3 regions of the Cupriavidus sp. H39 genome follow, and region 3 is predicted to be linked to each of the others. Evidence: predicted binding sites of a transcription regulator. Region 3 holds the regulator's gene; each other region holds the start of a gene.

Region 1 (7,642 bases), 1.3 Mb from region 3:
GGTCTGTACCTTCCATTCGCTGGGCGTGCAGATCCTGCGCATGGAAGCCGAGCACGTCGGCCTGAAGCCGCAGTTTTCGATCATGGATTCGGACGACTGCTTCGGCCTGATCCAGGAACAGCTGGGCACCACCGACAAGAAGCTGATCCGCGGCGTGCAAAGCACGATCTCGCTGTGGAAGAACGGCATGGTCGACCCCGAGGCCGCGATCGCGCAGGCCGCGGTCTCCGGTAATGCCGACGAACACCAGGCCGCGCTGGTCTACCGCAACTACGTCGCCACGCTGAACGCGTACCAGGCCGTGGATTTCGACGACCTGATCCGCCTGCCCGCGGAGCTGTTCGCGCGCAATGAAGCGGTCCGGCTCAAGTGGCAGAACCGCCTGCGCTACTTCCTGGTCGACGAATACCAGGACACCAACGCCTGCCAGTACCAGCTGCTCAAGCTGCTCGCGGGCGGCTCGCACCTGCGCGCGCCGGCGTTCACCGCGGTGGGCGACGACGACCAGGCCATCTACGGCTGGCGCGGCGCCACGCTGGACAACCTGCGCGGGCTGCAGACCGACTTCCCGGACCTGAAGGTGATCAAGCTGGAGCAGAACTACCGCTCCACCGTGCGCATCCTGGAAGCGGCCAACGCCGTCATCGCTAACAATCCCAAGCTGTTCGACAAGAAGCTGTGGAGCGAGCACGGCATGGGCGACCCGATCGCCATCCACCCGATGAACGACGAGGAGCACGAGGCCGAGTCGGTAGTGTTCCGCCTGTCCGCGCACAAGTTCGAGCGCCGCGCGCAGTTCCGCGACTACGCCATCCTGTACCGCGGCAACCACCAGGCGCGGCTGTTCGAGCAGATCCTGCGGCGCGAGCGCATCCCCTACGTGCTGTCGGGCGGCCAGAGCTTCTTCGACAAGGCCGAGATCAAGGACATCTGCGCCTATCTGCGCCTGATCGCCAATCCCGACGACGATCCCGCCTTTATCCGCGCCATCACCACGCCGCGCCGCGGCGTCGGCAACACCACGCTGGAAGTGCTGGGCACGTTTGCCGGCCAGGCCAAGGTGTCGCTGTTCGAGGCGGCCATGATGGGCGGCATCGAGGGCAAGCTGCAGCCGCGCCAGCTCGAACCGCTGCGCGTGTTCTGCGAATCGATGGTGCGGCTGGCCGACCGTGCCGCGAAGGACCCGGCCACCGAGGTGCTCGACGACCTGATGGCAGGCATCCACTACGAGGCCTACCTGTACGACAGTTTTGACGAACGGCAGGCGCAGTCGCGCTGGACCAATACCCTGGAATTCCTCGACTGGCTCAAGCGCAAGGGCACCAAGCCCGAGGGGACGGAGGGCGAGGCAGCCACCGGCTTCGACACTGCCGACGGGTTCGGCAGCGAAGGCAAGAACCTGCTCGAACTGACGCAGACCGTGGCGCTGATGAGCATGCTCGAAGGCCGCGAGGAAGATCCCGACGCGGTGCGGCTGTCCACGCTGCATGCGTCCAAGGGGCTGGAGTATCCGCATGTGTTCCTGGTCGGCGTGGAAGAGGGCATCCTGCCCCACTGCCGCGAGGACGAGGACATGAGCGACGAAAAGATCGAGGAAGAACGGCGCCTGATGTACGTGGGCATTACGCGCGCGCAGCGCAGCCTGCATGTCAGCTGGTGCAAAAAGCGCAAGCGCGCGCGAGAAACCTATTCGTGCCAGCCGTCGCGCTTTATCGGCGAGATGAAGCTGGAAGAGGCACCCGCGCCGGTCGACGCGACTCCGGCGATGAGCCCCAAGGACCGCCTCGGCGCGCTCAAGGCGCTGCTCGGCAATGGCGGCAAGGCAGTCGCAGGCTGAGCCGTTCCGGCGCGGTCGAACGCTACTTCGCGCCTGACACGGCCAGCGTGACGTACTGCGAGCCGCGCTGCCCGCGCGTGAAGTCGAGGGTGAAGTCACCCACGTCGAAGCGCCCCTGCAGCGCCCGCCGCAGTTCGGCCGGGCCGCCCGCGCGCACCCCCTGCAGGGCCCGCGCCAGCCAGGCGGCGCCGATATAGCCGGCCAGCGTCGCCGGCGACGGCGGCTCGTCGAGGTACTGCTTCATGCGCGCCACGTGTTCCTTCACCACCCGCAACGTGGCCTGCTGCGGGCCCGGCGCCACCTGGGTCAGCACCAGGCCGCCGGCGTAGCCGCGGCCCAGGATCTCGCGCGCGGCATTGGCGCTGACCGAGGACAGGCCGACCAGGAACCCGTACCAACCCTGGGCCGCCAGCTCCCGGCCCAGTTCGGCATAGGCCAGGGTGTCGCCGGCGACGATCACCGCGCCCGGACGCGTCGCCGCAATGCGCCGGGCCGCGGCTGCGCCGGTGCCTTCCAGCAGCACCGCGCGGGTGCCGGCCTGCGCCTCCAGCCGGGCCAGCGACGAGACGGCAAAAACCGGTGCCACGGCCAGCGCGAGGCGCGTCAGTCCGTAGCCACGCAACTGCTGCGCGGCGGCGTCGAGTTCAGCCTGGTAGTCGGCCCGCGTGAACCAGACATTGTCGGCGGCCAGCGCCAGCCCCGACAGCGGCGCCACGATCTGCATGCCGCGCCGGGCCAGTTCGGCGGATGACGCCAGTGCGGGCAGCAAGCGGTCGCCGGGGCCGAACAGCAGCCCGGCATGCTCGGTATCGGCGAGCGACACCGCCTGCGCCAGCGCGCGGCGCAGATCCGGATCCGCATCGCGCACGACATGCAGGATGCGCACCGGGCCGCCGCCGGCGTTGACGGCATCGAACATGACCTTGGCGCCGGCCAGGTAGTCACGCGCCAGGTCGGATTGCGCGCCGTTGCGGTCGAGCAGATGCCCGACCACCACCGTGCGCGGCGCCTGCGCCAGGGCGGGAAGCGCAGGCAGGGCCAGCGCCATGCCGGTCGCGGCAAGCAGCCGGCGCCGGCCGGCGGGTGCCGGCAGTTGGCCGCGCAGCACTGGGTACGGCGCGGGCGTTGGGGATCGGCGGGAAAGTGACATGGCCAGGAAAGGGAGGGATTGCGCGGGCGCGGTGGCGCGCAGCGTACCCGTCACCCGTGACGCCAATGTGACGCACGCGCGCAGGTTGGCGGGGCGCGATACTAGCGGCCCCGGCTCCCGCTTGACGGCGGTCAAGCCCCTGGCGCCGGCACGGTCCTACGATGACGTGTCACACACCCATTCCCCCGCGCCCCCATGAACCCGTCTGCCATGACTCCCCCCGCGCTCGACCGCGGCGCCCTCTCCGACTTCCGCGCGCTGGCCGGGCGCATCGACGGCAACGGTCCGCGCTATACCTCCTACCCGACCGCGGACCGGTTCCACAACGGTCCCGACCTGTCGCTGTACCACGATGCGCTGGACGCCTGCCGCGCCGACGCGCCGGCGCCGTTGTCGCTGTACCTGCATATCCCGTTCTGCGAGAACATCTGCTACTACTGCGGCTGCAACAAGATCATCACCCGCGACCACGGCCGCAGCGCGCGCTACGTCACCTACCTGGGCCGCGAGATGGCGCTGGTGGCCGGGCGCCTGGGCACGCGCCGGCAGGTGCTCCAGTCGCACTGGGGCGGCGGCACGCCGACCTTCCTGAACCCGGAAGAAATGCGCCGGGTGATGGCCTTGCTGAACACGCACTTCACGCTGGCGGCCGAGGGCGAGCACTCGATCGAGATCGACCCGCGCCGCGTCGACCAGGACCGCATGGCGCTGCTGGCCGAACTGGGCTTCAACCGCGTCAGCCTGGGCGTGCAGGATTTCGACCCCGAGGTGCAGCAGGCCATCCACCGCATCCAGCCGTTCGAGGAGACCCGCGCCGTGGTCGATGCCGCGCGCGCGCTGGGCTTCCGCTCGGTCAGCCTGGACCTGATCTACGGCCTGCCGCACCAGACCGCGGCGCGCTTTGGCCGCACCATCGACCAGGTGCTGGCGCTGCGACCCCACCGGCTTTCGGTCTACAGCTACGCCCACCTGCCGCATGTGTTCAAGCCCCAGCGCCGTATCGACGAAACGGCGTTGCCGCCGGCCGGCGAGAAGCTCGACATCCTGGTCTCGACCATCGAGAGGCTGACCGCCGAGGGCTATGTCTATATCGGCATGGACCATTTCGCGCTGCCCGACGACGACCTCGCCGTGGCCCAGCGCGAGGGCCGGCTGCAGCGCAACTTCCAGGGCTATTCGACGCACGCCGGCTACGACCAGGTGGGGCTCGGCATCTCGGCGATCGGCGCGATCGCCGGACGCTACGTGCAGAACGCGCGCACGCTCGACGACTACTACGGCGCGCTCGACCAGGGCCGCCTGCCGCTGGCGCGCGGCCTGGCGATGACGGCCGACGACCACTTGCGGCGCGAGATCATCGGCGACCTGATGTGCCATGGCGTGCTCGACCTTGCCGGCATCGAGGCGCGGCACGGCATCGATTTCAACCTGACCTTCGCCGCGGAGCTGGCCGAGCTGGGCCGCCTGTCCGCGGACGGGCTGGTGCGCTGCGAGCCCGGCCGCATTACCGTGACGCCGCTGGGCCGGCTGCTGGTGCGCCGCGTGGCGATGGTGTTCGACCGCTACCTGCGCGACGACGCCGCGCGGCCGCTCGACAACGGTGCCCGTGCCGCCAACGACGGCGCCCAGCCGATCCGCATCGTGCCGCGCTACTCGCGCGTGGTGTAACGCGCAACGATCCGCCCGGACACGGCTGACACGAGCACGAAAAAAAACCGCGCAAAATGCGCGGTTTTCTTGCGACGGGAGCCGGCTTACTTGGCGGCGTTGGCCATGTAGTCCGAGGCGGCGATCACATCGGCGTCGGGGCCGGCATAGCCGCCCTTGGGCGGCATCACGCCCTTGCCCTTGAGCGCAAAGTTGTGGACCGCATCCATGCCTTCCTTCAGGCGCGGGGCCCAGGCGGCCTTGTCGCCGAACTTGGGCGCACCGGCCACGCCGGCGGCGTGGCAGGCGGCGCAGACTTGCTCGTAGACCTTCTTGCCCACTTCGGCCGAGGCCGCTGCAGGCGCGGCCGGTGCGGCGGCAGCCGCTGCGGGTGCCGGGGCGGCAGCGGCGGCCGGAGCAGCCGCAGCGGCAGGGGCCGGCGCCGCCGCAGCAGCCGGCGCGGCGGCTTCAGAGGCTGCGGCGGTGGCGGGTGCGGCAGCGGCCGGGGCAGCCGGCTCGGGGAACTTGGCACCACCGGCGTCGGCCATGTAGACCACGGCGCGGGACAGTTCGTAATCGGTGTAGTCGTCCGGGGTGCTGCCGGCGCGCGGCGGCATCGCGCCCTTGCCATGGAGCACCGACTTCATCAGGCCTTCGAAGCCCTGGCCGATGCGCGCGGACCAGTCGCCGGCGTTACCGTACTTGGGCGCACCCGCCGCGCCGGTGGCGTGGCAGGCGGCGCAGATTTCCTTGTAGACCTGTTCGCCGGTCTTGAACACGCGCGGCGCGTTCGGATCCTTGATTTCGAGCGAGGCGACCGGCTTGATGCGGTCGTTGACGGCTTCGGCGGTGGTGACCGCGCCGGCGCTTTCGGTCGAGCCGTGTCCGACGAAGTTGACCAGCAGGATGATCACGATGATCGGCACCAGGAACGCCGCGATCACGACTGCGATCAACTGCTTCGGGGTTTTGATGGGAGACTCGTGTTCGGGGTGTTCGTTGTGGACGTCGCTCATACAGAACTCTCAGTTTTGCAGGAAACCTTCTGGCCGCTTACGCTCGGCTTGCTTTTTCTGGCCCTGGCGTGGCCTTTCGCTGACCACTATCCGGCCCCATCCGGACCGCCCGCGCTCCCCTGCGGCCCTTGCCTGACTTGGGTCTGTTGCCATTTGCGTACCTCGGACTGTCTCCCGGGCCGGGGCCCGATTGTCGCCCACAACCAGCCGCGCGGATTTGACCCCGGTCGACTCGTTGCGCCGGCGGCGCGACGGGCACGATTTGACGCAAATAGCTCGTGATTATAGCGCCAAAGCCCCCCTGCCAGTGCCAAAAAGCGGCGGTTGCGAGACGTTCCCTGACGCCCGTGGCGGCCCCGCATGGACGGCGCCCGGCAAAAGCGGTATCCTATGCGACTTTCCTGCGGCGGCATTCGCCCGCCGCAACCGCTGTACCCGCAAAACCGGTTGCAAAACCGTCCCGCGCGCCCGTAGCTCAATGGATAGAGTACTGCCCTCCGAAGGCAGGGGTTGCTGGTTCGATCCCAGCCGGGCGCGCCAAATTTCCTCCGATGTGCCATGCAACGACCGCCCCGGCGGGGAAGCCTTAATTCGCGCGATGAAAACTTTCAGCACGCGTTTGGCGGTGCCGCTCGACGGTGCTGATAGATTCACACACTCCACCGAGTCTGGCGCGTCACCGGCGCCGTTCCGCCGAGAGTCATGGCGATTCCAAAGAACATCCTTCGCGGGCTGGCAGGACTGGCGTTCGCCGGCGCAGGCGCGGCAGCCGTTGCCACACCGCTGGACCTGCCCGGCTCCTTGCCCAATATGGCCGGCCTGGGCGTCGGTTCCACCACGGAATTTGCCGGCGGCAAGGACCGCATGATCGGTGTGGTGCCCGGCGTGCGCTATGTCACGCCGGGAGGACGCCTGCTGGAATGGTACGGACCTTATGCCCAGTTCAATTTCGGCGGGCTGACCGGGTTCCAGTGGGGGCCGGCGGTGGGCTTGCGGCTGGGCCGCAATAACGTGGACGACCCGGTGGTGTCGCGCCTGCACGAGATCGACACCACGGTCGAGGCCGGCGGTTTCATCGGCTACGAATACCTGAACCAGGGGCGCATCCCGTGGCGGCTGCGCGGCGGCATCAACGTGATGACCAATGCCGGCATCGTCTATGGCGGGGCGCGCGTGGCGGCAACGGGTTCGCTGTGGGTGCCGCTGCACCCGCGCCTGTACGCGGGCGCCGGGCTTGGCGCGACCTGGGTCAGCGGCAGCTTCAACCGCACCTATTTCGGCGTGACCCAATCCGACGCGGTCGCCAGCGGGCTGCCGGCCTACAGCCCTGGCGGCGGCCTGGAGCAGTTCACCGGCTGGCTGGCGATGATCTGGCAGTTCGACAAGAACTGGTATGGCGGCGCCATGGTGTATGGCCAGCGCCTGACCGGCGATGCCGCCGACAGCCCGATCGTGACCCAGCGCGGCACCCGCAACCAGATCACCTACGGCGTCGGCCTCGCTTATACCTGGCGCTAGCACCGGCGGTGCTTGCTATGATCGGACCATGACCGACGACCTAGCCATCCCCCATCACGAATACCTGATCACCGCGATCCGGGCGCAGGGGGCGGGCGGCCAGAACATCAACAAGGTGTCCAATGCCGTGCACTTGCGCTATGACGTGCGCGCGTCGTCGCTCCCGCCCGACCACAAGGAACGGCTGCTGGCGCTGCACGACCATCGCATCACGCGCGACGGCGTGGTGGTGATCAAGGCGCAGCAGTTCCGCAGCCTCGACCAGAACCGCGACGAGGCGGTGCGGCGCCTGCACGAGCTGGTGCGCAGCGTGGCCACGCCGCCGCGCGTGCGCCGGCCGACGCGGCCGACGCTGGCGTCGCGCCAGCGCCGGCTGGAGGGCAAGAGCCAGCGCAGCCAGGTCAAGTCGCTGCGCGGCCGGGTGTTCGACTGAGCCGCTGGCGTCAGCGCGCCGACTGCAGCGCGGCGATGCGC
Region 2 (7,642 bases), on a different replicon from region 3:
CCGCAGACCTGGTACCAGTGGCGGAAATGGCCGAACTGCCGCTGTTCCTGTTCGCCAGCAAGAAGCTGCCGGTCCGGACCCTGGCCGAACTGGTCGACTACGGCAAGAAGCATCCCGACACGCTGACCTTCGGCTCCAGCGGCGTCGGCAGTTCCGCGCACCTGACCGGCGAGCGCCTGGCGATGGAAACCAAGCTCAAGCTGACCCACGTGCCCTACAACGGCAGTGCGCCGATCCTGCCCGCACTGGTGTCAGGCGAAGTCTCGGTGGCGTTCGACCCGCTGCTGGTGCCGATGCCGCACGTCAAGTCCGGCAAGATCAACGTGCTGGCCGTGGCTTCCGCCAAACGCTGGCCGGGCGAGCCCAATATCCCGACCATGGAAGAAGCCGGATTACCCGGCTTCGTCATGAGTTCATGGACTGGCCTGCTGGCACCGGCCGGCACGCCGCAACCGATCGTCGCGCGCATGGCAAAGGAAATCGCCGCGGCCACGCGCAGCCCGGAAGTCACGAAGAAGCTGACCGAGCTGGGCTTTGTACCGGTAGGCGGAACATCCGAAGAGTTCCGCAAGCTGATCGAGCGCGATACCAAGCGGTATGCGGAGATCGTCAAGGCGGGGAAGATTACGCTGGACTAAGGCAGCGGCTTGCCACCCCGGCGCCCGTGGCGGGGTGGGTCAGCAAGCACTGGTGCGACGTGGGCTATGCGGTAGATGGCACAGATTCGCGGCTTGCCGCGAGGCTCCACGCGCCGGTTCGCCACACTGGTCATCCGGGGCGAGCGGCACCCGGTTGAACATGCCCCGCGGTCATGGCAGGATACGTCGATGACCGCCGCCGCCCATGACACCATCCTCCGTGACCTGGCCCGCCTGCGCCGCGTGCGCGACCGCATTGACCGCGACTACGCCCAGCCACTGGACGTCGAGGCGCTCGCCCGGGGCGTCCATATGTCGGCGGGCCACCTCAGCCGGCAGTTCCGGCTGGCCTATGGCGAGTCGGTCTATTCGTACCTGATGACACGGCGCATCGAACGCGCCATGGCGCTACTGCGCCGCGGCGACCTGAGCGTCACCGAGGCTTGCTTCGAGGTCGGTTGTTCATCGCTGGGCACCTTCAGCACCCGGTTCACTGAGCTGGTCGGGGTCGCGCCAAGCGTTTACCGCCGCGATCATGCGCGCGCGGCCGAGGGCATGCCGTCCTGCATCGCAAAGCAGGTGACGCGACCGATCAGGAATCAAGAAGCACCGGAGAAAGCCTCAGCCTAGACTGCGTTCCATGGTTCGGGACCAGCGCGGCGACGGCCGCCACCGCTGCTTTTCCAATTTCGGAGACCGCTCATGGACATCACCATCCACTCGACTTTCCTTCCCCACACCGATCCGGAAGCCTCGCTCGCGTTCTACCGGGACGCGCTCGACTTCGAAGTCCGCAAGGACGTCGCCTTCGGCGGCAACCGTTGGGTCACCGTCGGCCCGAAGGGCAAGCCCGGGACCTCGCTGGTCCTGTACCCACCGAACGCCACGCCCGGCGTCACCGACGCAGAAAAGCGCACCATCGCCGAGATGATGGCCAAGGGCACCTTCGCCATGCTGCTGCTTGGCGCGAACGACCTCGACGCCGTCTTCCAGCGGCTGCAGCAGTGCGACGCCGAGATCGTCCAGGAGCCGACCGACCAGCCCTATGGCGTACGCGATTTCGGCGTGCGCGATCCGGCCGGCAATATGCTCCGGATCCAGCAGCTGTAATGCGTTGAAGCCAGACTCATGCCCCTACGGGCATCACGAATCCCTGACCATGCATCCCTGACCATGCAGATTCCGGCAATCGTCCCCGCGCAAACCGCCCTGGTGGTCATGCACTACCAGACCGACATCCTCGCCTTGTTTCCATCGGTCGCGCCCACCTTGCTGTCCAATACCCGCAAGCTCTGTGACGCCGCGCGGGCCGTGGGCGTCGGCGTCTATTTCGCCAAGATCCACTTCAGCCCGGGCTATCCGGAAGTGAGCCCGCTGAACCGGAACGGGCAAGGCATCAAGCAACTGGGCCTGTTCACCGACGACCAGGTCTCGCCCGAGCTTGGTCGGCGGGACACTGAACCACTGATCATCGCGCATCGCGCGAGTGTGTTCTTTGGTACCGACCTGCAGCTGCGGCTGTCCGCGCGGGGTATCGATACGCTGATCCTGGCGGGCATTGCGTCGACCGGCGTGGTGTTGTCATCGGTGGCGTATGCGAGTGATGCGGACTTCCGCTTGTTCACGGTCAGGGATTGCTGCTACGACCCAGACCAGGTTGTGCACGACCATCTGTTTTCAACGGCGTTCGAATCCCGCACGACGGTGCTGTCGCTCGCCGATGCCTTGTCACTACTCGCCTGACCGTTGCCGGGCTTTCCACAGCCGAGGGACAACGCAGGCATACCCCGCTTCGGGAGAACCCATGTTTGACCACGTCAAATTCGGCGTCAGCGACTATGCAGCGAGCAAGGCGTTCTTCCTCAAGGCGCTGGAACCGCTCGGCGTAGCCATCGTGGCGGAGGGACCGCCGGCCTACGGTGTCGAGCTGAGCGCGCAGGGCAAGGCATCGTTGTGCCTGTTCGAGACCGGAGAGAAGCCTGCGCATCTGCACCTGGCGTTTACCGCCGAGACCCGGCAGCAGGTAGACGCGTTCTATCGCGCAGCGCTGTCAGCGGGCGCCAGGGACCATGGTGGACCGGGTCTGCGGCCGCACTACCACGCGAACTACTATGCGGCGTTCGTCATTGGTCCTGACGGGCACAATATCGAGGTGGTCTGTCACGCACCGGGGTCGTGACCCTTCCTTTGAAAGCGGGACCAGAGTCTGGTTGCCATCACCCCGCTCCTGGTTGGAATCAAGGCGGCGCCTGCGCCGCGGCGTCGGATTGATGCACATCAAACGCGTACCCACGCGGGCATCTACCCTGAAGGCAGCGCATCGCCACGTGGATTCCACCCTTTCGCCAGGAGACTCATCATGTACCAGCGCATCCTGCTCGCCGTCGATGGCAGCCGTTCGTCGGACCTCGCCCTCAGCCAGGCCGTCATCATCGCCAAGGCAACCGGCGCCGAGGTCAAGGCCTTGTTCGTGGTGGACGACAGCGATGTCTTCTTCGAGGCCAGTTACTTCAACCCCAAGGAACTGGTGGACAGTCTCATCACGCATGGCAAAAAGGCGCTGGATGCGGCTTCTGCCAGGCTCAGCGAGGCGGGCGTGCGGAATCTGGTGCAACTGGACGAAAAGCCGGTGGGGCCGGGCAAGATCTCGTCAACCATTGTTGCTGACGCCGATGCCTGGAACGCGGACCTGATCGTGCTTGGCACGCACGGCCGCCGCGGCGTACGGCGCCTGCTGATGGGCAGCGTGTCGGAAGGCGTGCTCGCCAAAACGAACAAGCCCGTGCTGCTGGTCCGTAGCGAGATCGAAGGCTAGCCCGGCCCGGCCCGGCACAACACGCCATGCCCCACGCAACCATGCGAGCGATGGTCTTCGAGGGCGCAGGCTTGCCGCTGCGCCTTCGTGAGGTGCCCGTTCCAGACCCCGGCCCCGGCGAAGTCCGCATTGCCGTAACGGCCTGCGGCGTATGCCGGACCGACTTGCATATCGTCGACGGTGACCTGCGCCGGCCCAAGCCGGCACTCATACCGGGTCATGAGATCGTCGGCCGGGTGGACGCGTGCGGCACGGGGGTCACCGACCTCAGGCCCGGCGACCGCGTAGGCGTGCCATGGCTTGGACATGCCTGCGGCGCTTGCCGCTACTGCCTGAGGCATCGCGAGAATCTTTGCGGCGCGCCGCTGTTCACGGGCTATACCCGCGATGGCGGCTACGCCGAGTTTGCCGTTGCCGACGGCGCCTTCTGTTTCCGGCTCCCGTCCGGCTACGATGACGAGCACGCCGCGCCACTGCTTTGCGCCGGCCTGATCGGCTATCGCACGCTGCGGATGGCGGGCGCTGCCAGTCATGCACGCCGTATCGGCATATACGGGTTCGGCGCCGCCGCGCACCTGGTGACGCAGATCGCGGTGGCGCAAGGACGCGAAATCTACGCCTTCACCCGCACAGGCGATACTGGCGCCCAGCAACTCGCCTATCAGACCGGTGCTTGCTGGGCCGGTTCGAGCGACCTGGAGTCACCCGTTCCGCTGGACGCGGCGCTGATCTTTGCCCCGGTCGGGACACTGATTCCCAAAGCGCTGCGCGCCGTGGACAAGGGCGGCGTCGTGGTCTGCGGCGGGATTCACATGAGCGACGTGCCAAGCATGCCTTACCGGTTGCTCTGGGAAGAAAGGCGCCTGTGCTCGGTCGCCAACCTCACGCGCGAGGACGGCCGCGCGCTCATGGATATTGCCGCGCGAACCACACTGGTGACGCACACCACCGTCTATCCGCTGGAGCAAGCCAACGAGGCACTGGCCGACCTGCGCGAAGGCCGCCTTGCCGGTGCCGCCGTCCTGAGAATCCTTTCATAGATCGCCGCCAGGCATTGCGATGAGCCGATACCAGTCCCGCTTCCAGTCTCGAGAGCATGCCGGCGCGGAACTCGCCTCGGCGTTACGCGCCTATCAGGGCACGGGTGCGCTGGTCCTGGCGCTACCGTGCGGCGGCGTGCCGGTCGGGCGCGTGGTGGCCGACGCCTTGGGTGCTGACTTCGACCTGGTGATGGCACGCCGGATCGCTGCCGGCGTGGCGCTGGACGATACTGGCAAGACATGGCGCACGAACGAAACCGATGCCTGCAGCACCGGTGGCGGCCTGCGCGGTATCCATTTCGACCAGCTTTGCAGGCAGCGCGCAGTCTATACGCCGGTTCGCAAACCGGCGGACCCTGCCGGCCGCGTGGTGATCGTTGTCGATGACGGCCTGGTGAGCGGCGCGACGATGTATGCCGCGCTCGCCCGCCTTCGCAAGCAGCGCCCTGCCCGGCTCATTTGCGCCGTGCCGATCGCCACCCGGGCCGGGCTGGACCAGGTACGCGCGCTGGCCGATGAAGTCCTGTGCCTGGACACGCCGGATCACATCGCAAGCCTTGCGCACTACTATCACGAGTTCCAGCTGGTCAGCGATGACCGCGTCCGCGCGTTGACTGGGATGACGTCGGCGCAGGCTCCAGGCCCCGCCGGCCCGGGTGCGGCGGCGAGCGTGCCATCGCTGACCCAGGCAATGCTGATTCCCTACTGGGCGACGCCTCTGCGGGCCATGCTGGAATGCGGTCCCAATCCCGTCGGTGTCGCGGTCATGGTGCATGCCGGTGGCGCCCAACGACGCGCCGCCCGTAGCCATTACCTGGCACGCAAGCTGCGGACAAGAGGCTTCGCCACGATGCTGGTAGACCTCCAGCCCGACCGCCGTGTCGACGACGCGCCGGATTCAGAGGTCGATGAGCTCACGAAAAGATTGGCCCGGATCCTGAGCTTCCTGCGCGCCAGCACGCCGTTCGCAAGCCTGCCGGCTGGCTTGTTCAGTGCTGGCACCGCTGCCGCGGCTGCCTTGCGCGTGGCGGCGGACCACCCGGCACGACCGGGTGCGGTCGCCTGCGTGGCAGGGCGAATCGACCTGACCGGCAGCGCCTTTCTGCAGAGGCTGGACACACCCACCTTGCTGATGTGCGCAAGCGGCAACCCGGAAAGCGTCCGGCTTCACTATCAGGCCTTCGCGCCAATGCACTGTCCTCGGCAACTGTCGTTCGTGCACGCCAGCGGATGCGGATTTGATGACCGCAAGGCCCTGGAGGAAGTTGCGACACTCGCGGCGGCCTGGTTCGAACAGTACCTGGTGAAGCCATCGCGCCCCTACCCGGCTCACGAAGCGGCACGGTAACCCGCGGTTATCCCGGACGGCGTCGAGAGGCATCGCCAGCGCCTGGTATACCAATCGTCACAGAAACTTCACTTTACAGGTTTCCATGTTTCGAATATCTTCGAAACATGGAAACGAACCACGCCCTTGAAGCGCTTGCCGCGCTCGCCCATGCAATACGCCTCTCCGTCTTCCGGATGCTGGTGCAGGCCGGTCCCGCCGGAATGCCGGCCGGCCGGATTGCCGAACTGATGGAAATGCCGGCGTCATCGTTATCGTTCCATCTGAAAGAGCTGCACCGCGCTGGCTTGCTGTCCAGCCGCCAGGACGGTCGCTCGATCATCTACATGGCACGTTTCGAGACCATGAACGCCTTGCTCGGTTACCTCACGGACAACTGCTGCGGCGGCAATCCGTGCTCCCCTGTCTCCACCTGTTCCGTCGCCCTGGAGCCCAAATCATGAAGCGCTTCCACGTTCACGTCAGCGTCGCCGACCTGTCTGCCAGCATCCGTTACTACTCGGCGCTCTTCGCCGCCGAACCGTCGTTGGTGAAAGACGACTATGCGAAGTGGATGCTGGAGGATCCGCGCGTGAACTTCGCCATCTCGGCGCGGGGTGCGGAAACCGGCGTTGACCACCTCGGCTTTCAGACGGACGACGCCGAAGAACTGGCTGAGTTGAAGCAGCGCGCCGAAGCCGCTGACATGGAGCTGCAGGATGAGGGCGAAACCACCTGCTGCTATGCGCGTAGCGACAAGTACTGGCTGACGGACCCGCAGGGCATTGCGTGGGAGCACTTCCACACCCTGGGCGACGTGCCCGTGTACGGAGAATCCCGAAGGATCGAAGCAGAAGGCCAGCCATCGGCCTGTTGCGCGCCCCGTGCGCCGAAGGGCAAGCCGATCGGCGTCGCGGTCAATTCCACGCCGTCTTGCTGCTGAGGGCGCGCCATAAGCGGAAAGCCCTGCCACGTCCTCTTCCCTGCACCGGCAATTCGGCCCACTGGTCTGACTGGAACGCTCCAGAACTTGTTGTTGCCACGCCCATGACTACCAACGTACTGATCCTCTGTACCCACAACTCCGCCCGTAGCGTGCTGGGCGAGGGCATGCTCAATCATCTCGCCAGGCAACTCGGCCGGGATGTGCGCGCCTACAGCGCCGGAAGCGCCCCGAGTGGACGTATCAATCCGTTCGCAATCGAGGCCCTCGAGAACGCCGGCGTCGAGGTCGGTGACTTCCGCAGCAAAAGCTGGGACGCGTTCGTCGGCGAAGATGCGCCGCCCATGCGCGTCGTGATCACGGTGTGCGACAGCGCGGCCGAAGAAGCCTGCCCGTACTGGCCGGGTAGCCCTGTGAAGGTGCACTGGGGCTACCCTGACCCGTCCAACACGGAAGGCGGCGATGAAAGGAAGCGCCAGGCCTTCGAGCTGACGCGGCAGGCGATCGCCTATCGCATGCTGCAACTGCTGCTGCTGCCGATCGAGGACATGGGCAACGCCGAGTTGCAGGAGACGCTTCAGCGTCTGGCGGGGAACTGAACATGCAGACACAAGGCGTAGCCGCCACCAGCCAGCCCGCGGCCAAACCGGCCATCGGCTTCTTCGAGCGCTATCTGACCGTTTGGGTCGCGCTGTGCATTGTCGCCGGTATCGCGCTCGGGCAGTGGCTGCCTGGAGCGTTCCAGGCGATCGGACGGATGGCATACGCGCAGGTCAATCTGCCAGTGGGCATCCTGATCTGGGTGATGATCATCCCCATGCTGATCAAGATTGATTTCGGCGCACTGGGCCAGGTGAAATCGCACTGGCGGGGCATCGG
Region 3 (7,642 bases):
CAAGGCGGCCTGCGCCTGCGCCTGGGCGTCTTCCAGCGGGGGCAGCTCGTCGAGCGTGCGCAGCCCGAGGTCGTCCAGGAACGCCTTGGTGGTGGCATACAGCGCCGGGCGGCCCGGCACGTCGCGGTGGCCAATCACCTCGATCCAGCTGCGGTCCTCGAGCTTCTTGATCACTTCCGTACTGACGGTCACGCCGCGGATTTCCTCGATATCGCCACGAGTCACCGGCTGGCGGTAGGCAATGATCGCCAGGGTCTCCATCACGGCGCGCGAGTATTTTGGCGGCTTTTCCGGATTCAGGCGGTCGAGGTATTCCCGCATTTCGGGCCGGCTCTGGAACCGCCAGCCGCTGGCCAGCGCCACCAGCTCCACGCCGCGCGGACGCCAGTCCTGGCGCAGTTCGTCCAGCAGTACGCGGATGGTGTCTGCGCCGACGTCATCATCGAACAGGCGGCGCAGATCGTTGACGCGCAACGGTTCCTGCGCGCAGATCAGCGCCGTCTCGAGGACGATCTTCGCCTCTTGGGTATTCATGTTGATGGTGTGCAGCCTGTCTTTGCACCTGCTCCCGGACGGATCCGGGGCACCGGAGATTTTGGATACAGCGGTGCCAAAGCCACCGCCATCTCATTGCGCAGCGAGCCGGATACCTGCTGTACCCAAGCCGTGCACTTCCCTTTCTTTGCATCGAGTTGCCGGGTCGTTCCGGCAGGAGATCGTCCGCATGCCGTCATGGACCGGCCAGCGAACCTCTTGCGTCGCTTATCCGCACAAACGGACATCGCGGTCGGCGAACTGAACGCCTCGGACGCAAGAAAATACGGGTATCGGGAGCAAGGCCGGCATCTACCACGCCGCAGTGCCAACCGGACTTTTGAACCAGATCTTTTGAACCGGATGGACCGCGGGGACTGGCGACCATTGAAAGCCTTCCGCTTCCCGCGTCCCAAGCACGCCTTCGGGTATGAAGGCCGCCAGGCGCTGCTCGCCGCTGCTTACCGCAGCCTGTCTGACTCCGCGCGATACCGCAATGTTGGCGATTGTATGGCATTCCCGCCTCCGCCTGCAACCATCATCCTGTTTGCGCGCGGCGCCAACGCCGCACGACGGACCGCGCGGCGTCAAAACACCAGGCAAAAGCCCTGTTCCGCCAGCGAATGTGGCAGCAGCACCGCTCGCGCAATGCCAAGGCCACCGAACGCCATCACGGCAAGGCCCGCGCCCAGGCGCACGCCAGGACGTCTGGACCACAGCCTGAGATAGCCCGACAGCCCGGACAGCACCAGCAGGTTCGGCAACGTGCCGAGCCCGAATACGCCCATGACCAACGCGCCGGAGCCGGCATTGCCCGCCAGCAGCGCCAGCGTCAGCGCGCCGTAAACCATGCCGCACGGCACCAGCCCCCATGCCAGGCCCACGCCATAACGCCGCGCCAGTCCGCCGCGCGCCCGCACGAAGGCCGGCATCGCGCCGGCAAGGCCACCGAGCCGGCCGGCCAGGGCAGCGCCGGCGTGCGCCGCCAGCCGCTCGAGCCAGTTCACGGTAAAGGTGCTGCCACGCAGCAGGCGCCAGCCGGACCACAGCAGCATCAGGCTGCCAGCACCAAAGAGCCAGCGCTGCAACGGCAGATAGTCCTGCTTCCAGGCCGTGGCGCCGGCGGCGCCGAGCGCGGCGCCAAGCAGCATATAGGTAGAAATCCTGCCAAGGTGCATCACCAATAACTCGCCAAGCCAGGCAGTCCGGTTGCGCACCAGGCTGAGGGGGGCCGCCGTGCCGCGCCGCTGCTCCACGGCCAGCGCCACGCCGCCGCACATGGCGGCGCAGTGCACCCCGCCTAGCAGCGCTAGCAGAAAAACGCTGATCAATACTCCGAATGTCAATTCTGTCTCCCTGCCGGATCACATCGCACGGTAAAATGTCCATATCGTGCCCCGCTGCCATTTCTTGCAGGTTCCAATTGCTCACCTCCATTCCCATTACCGAGATGTCGCCCCGCTGCTCCACCTGTGCAATGGGACAGCTGTGCCTTCCGGTTGGCATGTCGCAGCAAGACCTCGTCAAGATCGACACGCTGGTGCAGGAACGCATCCGCGTGCACAAGGGGGAAACCCTCTACCGCATGGGCGATCCGCTCACTGCGGTCTATGCCATCCGCTTCGGTACGCTGAAGACGCATGTCACCACTGAAGACGGACGTTCGCAGATTACCGGGTTCCACCTGCCCGGCGAAATCGTCGGCCTCGACGGCTTGGGCGAGATGCAGCATGCGTCCGATGCGACCGCGCTGGAAGATACCGAAGTATGCGTGGTGCGCATGAACGATCTGCAATCGCTGTCGGCCGACTTGCCTTCGCTGCAGCAGCAGTTCCTGCGCTTGATGGGCAAGGAAATCACGCACGACCAGCTGATGCTGGTCACGCTCGGCTCCATGCGCGCCGAGGAACGCCTGGCCGCCTTCCTGATCAATCTGTCGGAGCGCCTGTCGGCGCGCGGTTATTCGGCCTCCGAGTTCGTGATGCGCATGAGCCGCGAAGAGATCGGCAGCTACCTCGGGCTGAAGCTCGAGACCGTCAGCCGGCTGTTCTCGCGTTTTGCCGAGGCCGGGCTGATCCAGATCCGCCAGCGGCATGTCAAGCTGGTGGACATGGAAGGCATCAAGCAACTCTACAGCCGCAGCTGCTAAAGCACCGCGGCGTTGCCGCGCCGGCCTGCGGCGCCGGCAACGCGGTGGCCCCTGTTCTATTGCCTTCCTATTCCAGCTCGTCGGTATCGGCGAGCCGCGTCGGCATGGTGTATAGCGTCAGCCCGCTGGACAAGGCGCAGAACACCCACGCCAGCAGGAAGCCAACGGTATAGACCGACTCGCGCGACGATTCGATCGGATGGCCGAAGAATTTCAGGTCACCCGGATCGACAACGGAAAAAACCGTTGCCGTCGCCAGGCCGGCCATCAGAAAGCCCGGCCACAACACCCACATCAGCCAGCGCAACCTCATGGCTGCCTCGCTGCCGCGGCCCTGGGCGGCACAGCTTCACCCTTCTCCACCACCAGGCCATGCCGCGTCGCGCCCTGCACCGGCATGTCGGGGTGCGCCGACGCCAGCCAGATCGTCACGCCGCACGCCACCATGGCTGCCAGCGGACCACTCATCAGCAGCCACGGCCACGGTTCCTTCCACCACGGATTGCCTTGCCGACTCATCTTGCCCCCTTCATCTTGGCGACTACGTCCGAGTCCCCAGCTTCACAAATCGCGCGGCACGATAAAACTGGTGGATTGCCGGATTTCGGCATGCCCCTGCTCCGTGCCTGCGCTCGTTACTGTTACGTTAATCTTGTGCGTGCCCTGTGTGGCGGCCTCGATCGGCACGCGGACGCGGATCGGCAGCAACCGGTTGGACGTCGGCGCCAGCGATTCGGCCTGCTTGTCGTATTCGACTGTCACGCCCTTCAGTTCATCGCTGTCGGCGCGCACGCGGATCTGCATTGGCGCTTCGGTGGTGTTGATCAACTGCAGGCGATAGACGTTCTCGATCCAGCGCCCTTCCACCTCCCGCCCCAGCGCGCCGCGGTCGCGGATGATGTCGACCTTCAGCGGCGTGCGCAGCACGATTGAGGCCATGAAGCCCGCCAGTAGCGCCACCCAGACCACCGAGTAGATGATCACGCGCGGACGCAACAGGCGCTTGCGCGATGCCGCCGCGGAAAGAGCCTTGCGCATTGCGTTTTCCGAGGTGTACCGGATCAGCCCCCGCGGGTAGTCCATCTTGTCCATGACCTGGTTGCAGGCGTCGATGCAGGCGCCGCAGCCAATGCATTCGTACTGCAGGCCATCGCGGATGTCGATGCCGGTCGGACACACCTGCACGCAGATGCTGCAGTTGACGCAATCGCCCAGCCCGGCCTGGTGATGGTCGGTCTTGCGCGAGCGGCTGCCGCGCGGCTCGCCACGGCCAACGTCGTAGGTGACGACATAGGTGTCGCGATCCACCATCACGCTCTGGAAACGCGCGTAAGGACACATGTACTTGCACACCTGCTCGCGCATGAAGCCTGCGTTGCCCCACGTGGCAAACGCATAGAACAGCATCCAGAACGCTTGCCAGGGTCCCAGCGACAGGGCCATCACCTCGCCGCCCAGTTCGCGGATCGGCGCGAAGTAGCCGATGAATGTGAAGCCGGTCCAGAGTGCAATCAGCACCCACAGGAAGTGCTTGGTGGCCTTGATGCGAAATTTGCGCAGACTCCACGGATCGCCGTCGAGGCGGATGCGGGCGATGCGGTCGCCCTCGATCCGCCGCTCGATCCACATGAAGATCTCGGTATAGACCGTTTGCGGGCAGGCGTAGCCGCAGAACAGCCGCCCCGCGATCGCCGTGAACAGGAACAGCGCCAGCGCGGAGATGACCAGCAGCACGGCCAGGTAGATGACGTCCTGCGGCCACAGCACCAGCCCGAAGATATAGAACTTGCGTTCGCCAAGGTCAAACAGCACGGCCTGGCGTGCATTCCACTGGAGCCAGGGCGTGCCGTAGTAGATCAGCTGGGTCAGGATCACCAGCCAGACCCGCCAGCTGGAGAACGCGCCCGTCACCGAGCGCGGATAAATCTTGCGGCGGACCTCGTAAAGCGTTTCGTCCGAGGTCTCGCCCGGCACAGCGGCCGACCGCTGCAGGTCGGCCGCCCGGGCCACTTCTTCGGTGCCGGGGGCGTTCATGGGCAGGTTCTCCCGCGAGCCACCAGCGCCCGCTCAGATGAGTCGTCGATCATTGCCCGGCTCCGCCTCCGGTATTGGACAACCCCCACACATAAGCCGTCAGCATGCGGATGCGTTCAGGCGTCAGGATCTCCTCGTGTGCCGGCATATGGTTGTTGTGGCCCTTCAGGATCGCTTCCACGATGCTGGCTTCCGAGCTGCCATAGAGCCAGACATTGTCCGACAGGTTCGGCGCACCGAGGGCCTGGTTGCCCTTGCCGCCAGAGCCATGGCAGGCCACGCAGGTGGTCTTGAACGTGCCTTCGCCACGCGAGGCGCGGATCGGATCCGACGACAGCCCGGACAGCGAACGCACATACTGCGCCACATCGCCCGCCTGCTTGGCATCGATGGATGCACCGAACGGCGGCATCACGCCGTTGCGGCCCTTGGTGATGGTCTGGCGGATGGTCTCCGGCTCGCCGCCGTACAACCAGTCGCCATCGGTCAGGTTGGGGAAACCCCGGCTGCCACGCGCGTCCGAGCCATGGCACTGCGCACAGTAGTTCAGGAACAGGCGCTGGCCGATCTCGCGCGCCTGCGGGTCCGCTGCCACCTGCTTGACGTCCATCTTCAGGTACTTGGCGTAGATCTCGTTCTGCATCCGCTCCTGCGCCGCGCGGTGCGCGGCCAGCTCGCCCTGCGTGGAGAACTTCAGCACGCCGGCGTACGAACCCAGGCCCGGATACAGCACGAGATAGGCCAGGCCGAAGATGCAGGCCAGCAGGAACATCCACATCCACCAGCGCGGCAGCGGGTTGTTCAGCTCGCGCAGGTCGCCGTCCCAGACATGGCCGGTATCCTCGGTGCCACCGGCGGTCTTGGTGATCTTGCGTTGCGAAAACAGCAGCCATACGCACCAGACGATGCCGATGAGCGCAATGGCGGCAATGTAGTAACTCCAGAATTCGGAAATGAAATCGCTCATGGCTAGGGGTTCCGGCTCGATGTTGTCGTAGTTTCGTCAGGCAGCGCGAACGGCAGCAAGGCCGATTCGCGGTTGGCGGCCTGGCGGCCGGCGGACCAGGCCCACCAGCAGATGCCGAGGAAGACAACCATGGACACGACAGTTGCAATGGCGGTGATCATGGCCATGGCTTACTCCTTCGGTGCCGCGGCGACGGCATCGACGCGGACGTTGCGGCGGTTGGTCCCGAGGCCTTGCAGGTAGGCAACCAGCGCATCCTCTTCGGTCTTGCCTTTCAGTTCTTCCGGGGCCTTCGCAATCTCGGCGTCGCTGTACGGCACGCCCAGCCTGACCAGCGCACGCATGCGCGCCTGGATATCGGTGGTGGGCAGCTCGGCCTTCTCCAGCCACGGGTACGATGGCATCACGGATTCCGGCACCACGTCGCGCGGATTGCGCAGGTGGATGCGCTGCCAGTCGTCGGAGTAGCGTCCGCCGACGCGCGCCAGATCGGGGCCGGTGCGCTTGGAGCCCCACAGGAACGGATGGTCGTAGACCGACTCGCCAGCGGTGGAGTAATGGCCGTAGCGTTCGGTCTCGGCCTGCAGCGTACGCACCTGCTGCGAGTGGCAGCCGACGCAGCCTTCGCGGATATAGATATCTCGCCCCATCAGCCGCAGCGGCGAATACGGCGTGATGCCCGGATCCGGCTCGGTGGTGGAGTGCTGGAAGAACAGCGGCACGATCTGGACCAGACCTGCGATGCTGACCACGAGGATCGTGCAGATGATCAGCCAGCCGATGTTCTTCTCCAGCGTTTCGTGGGAAAAGAAGCGTTGTTTGTCGGACATCTTTCTATCCTGGATTGATCAGTGGGCAGAGGCGGCGATGCTGGCCGGAATCGGCGCATCCACGGCGGTCTTGCCGACAATGGTCTTGGCGATGTTGTAGGCCATCAGCAGCATGCCGGAGAGGAAACACATGCCACCCAGCAGGCGAATCAGATAGAACGGATACTTGGCCTTGACCGCTTCGACGAAGGCGTAGGTCAGCGTGCCGTCGGGCTGCGTCGCGCGCCACATCAGGCCCTCCATGACCCCGGCAATCCACATCGAGGCGATATACAGCACCACGCCGATGGTGGCGATCCAGAAGTGCCACTCGATCAGGCGCACGCTGTACATCTGCTTTTCCCCGAACAGCCGCGGGATCAGGTAGTACAGCGAACCGATGGAAATCATGGCGACCCAGCCCAAAGCGCCGGAGTGCACGTGGCCGATGGTCCAGTCCGTGTAGTGCGACAGCGCGTTGACGGTCTTGATCGACATCATCGAGCCTTCGAACGTGGACATGCCGTAGAACGACAGCGCCACCACCAGGAACTTCAGGATCGGGTCGGTGCGCAGCTTGTGCCAGGCGCCCGAGAGCGTCATGATGCCGTTGATCATGCCGCCCCACGAAGGCGCCAGCAGGATCAGCGAGAACACCATGCCCAGCGACTGCGCCCAGTCCGGCAGCGCGGTGTACTGCAGGTGGTGCGGGCCGGCCCACATGTAGGTGAAGTTCAGCGCCCAGAAGTGGACGATGGACAGGCGGTAGGAAAAGATCGGGCGCTCGGCCTGCTTGGGAATGAAGTAGTACATCATCCCCAGGAAGCTGGTGGTCAGGAAGAAGCCGACGGCGTTATGGCCGTACCACCACTGGATCATCGCGTCCTGCACGCCGGCATAGGCCGAGTAGGACTTCCACAGCGACACCGGCATTTCGATGTTGTTGACGATGTGCAGCAGCGCGATGGTCAGGATGTAGGCGCCGAAGAACCAGTTGGCGACGTAGATATGCCGGGTCTTGCGCTTGACGATGGTGCCGAAGAACACGATGGCGTAGGCCACCCAGACCGCGGTGATCAGCAGGTCGATGGGCCACTCGAGTTCGGCGTATTCCTTGGAGCTGGTGATGCCCAGCGGCAGCGTGATGGC

Evidence for each region. The regulator FNR, encoded in region 3, switches genes on or off when oxygen is low (the NO sensors DNR and NnrR bind a similar motif). The targets are predictions, from matches to a motif close to TTGATNNNNATCAA.
Region 1: the regulator FNR is predicted to act here: its motif matches at 3,109-3,122, upstream of hemN (oxygen-independent coproporphyrinogen III oxidase).
Region 2: the regulator FNR is predicted to act here: its motif matches at 2,906-2,919, upstream of ACOCMH_RS10295 (universal stress protein).

What each region holds. Positions count from the first base shown of each region.
Region 1 is NZ_CP189848.1:100,413-108,054, reverse strand. It holds gene ACOCMH_RS16020 (UvrD-helicase domain-containing protein) at 1-1,837, shown strand, start outside; gene ACOCMH_RS16015 (ABC transporter substrate-binding protein) at 1,860-2,987, opposite strand; gene hemN (oxygen-independent coproporphyrinogen III oxidase) at 3,198-4,655, shown strand; gene ACOCMH_RS16005 (c-type cytochrome) at 4,742-5,650, opposite strand; tRNA gene ACOCMH_RS16000 (tRNA-Arg) at 6,115-6,190, shown strand; gene ACOCMH_RS15995 (MipA/OmpV family protein) at 6,353-7,168, shown strand; gene arfB (alternative ribosome rescue aminoacyl-tRNA hydrolase ArfB) at 7,197-7,601, shown strand; gene htpX (protease HtpX) at 7,612-7,642, opposite strand, start outside.
Region 2 is NZ_CP189846.1:2,186,074-2,193,715, forward strand. It holds gene ACOCMH_RS10270 (Bug family tripartite tricarboxylate transporter substrate binding protein) at 1-638, shown strand, start outside; gene ACOCMH_RS10275 (helix-turn-helix transcriptional regulator) at 828-1,268, shown strand; gene ACOCMH_RS10280 (VOC family protein) at 1,341-1,748, shown strand; gene ACOCMH_RS10285 (isochorismatase family cysteine hydrolase) at 1,767-2,381, shown strand; gene ACOCMH_RS10290 (VOC family protein) at 2,443-2,817, shown strand; gene ACOCMH_RS10295 (universal stress protein) at 2,998-3,453, shown strand; gene ACOCMH_RS10300 (zinc-dependent alcohol dehydrogenase family protein) at 3,480-4,493, shown strand; gene ACOCMH_RS10305 (phosphoribosyltransferase) at 4,513-5,841, shown strand; gene ACOCMH_RS10310 (ArsR/SmtB family transcription factor) at 5,949-6,284, shown strand; gene ACOCMH_RS10315 (ArsI/CadI family heavy metal resistance metalloenzyme) at 6,281-6,763, shown strand; gene ACOCMH_RS10320 (arsenate reductase ArsC) at 6,868-7,362, shown strand; gene arsB (ACR3 family arsenite efflux transporter) at 7,365-7,642, shown strand, end outside.
Region 3 is NZ_CP189848.1:2,385,103-2,392,744, forward strand. It holds gene scpB (SMC-Scp complex subunit ScpB) at 1-534, opposite strand, end outside; gene ACOCMH_RS26410 (sulfite exporter TauE/SafE family protein) at 1,122-1,880, opposite strand; gene fnr (fumarate/nitrate reduction transcriptional regulator Fnr) at 1,958-2,683, shown strand; gene ACOCMH_RS26420 (hypothetical protein) at 2,751-2,996, opposite strand; gene ACOCMH_RS26425 (hypothetical protein) at 2,993-3,202, opposite strand; gene ccoG (cytochrome c oxidase accessory protein CcoG) at 3,245-4,717, opposite strand; gene ccoP (cytochrome-c oxidase, cbb3-type subunit III) at 4,767-5,684, opposite strand; gene ACOCMH_RS26440 (cbb3-type cytochrome oxidase subunit 3) at 5,687-5,851, opposite strand; gene ccoO (cytochrome-c oxidase, cbb3-type subunit II) at 5,855-6,514, opposite strand; gene ccoN (cytochrome-c oxidase, cbb3-type subunit I) at 6,533-7,642, opposite strand, start outside.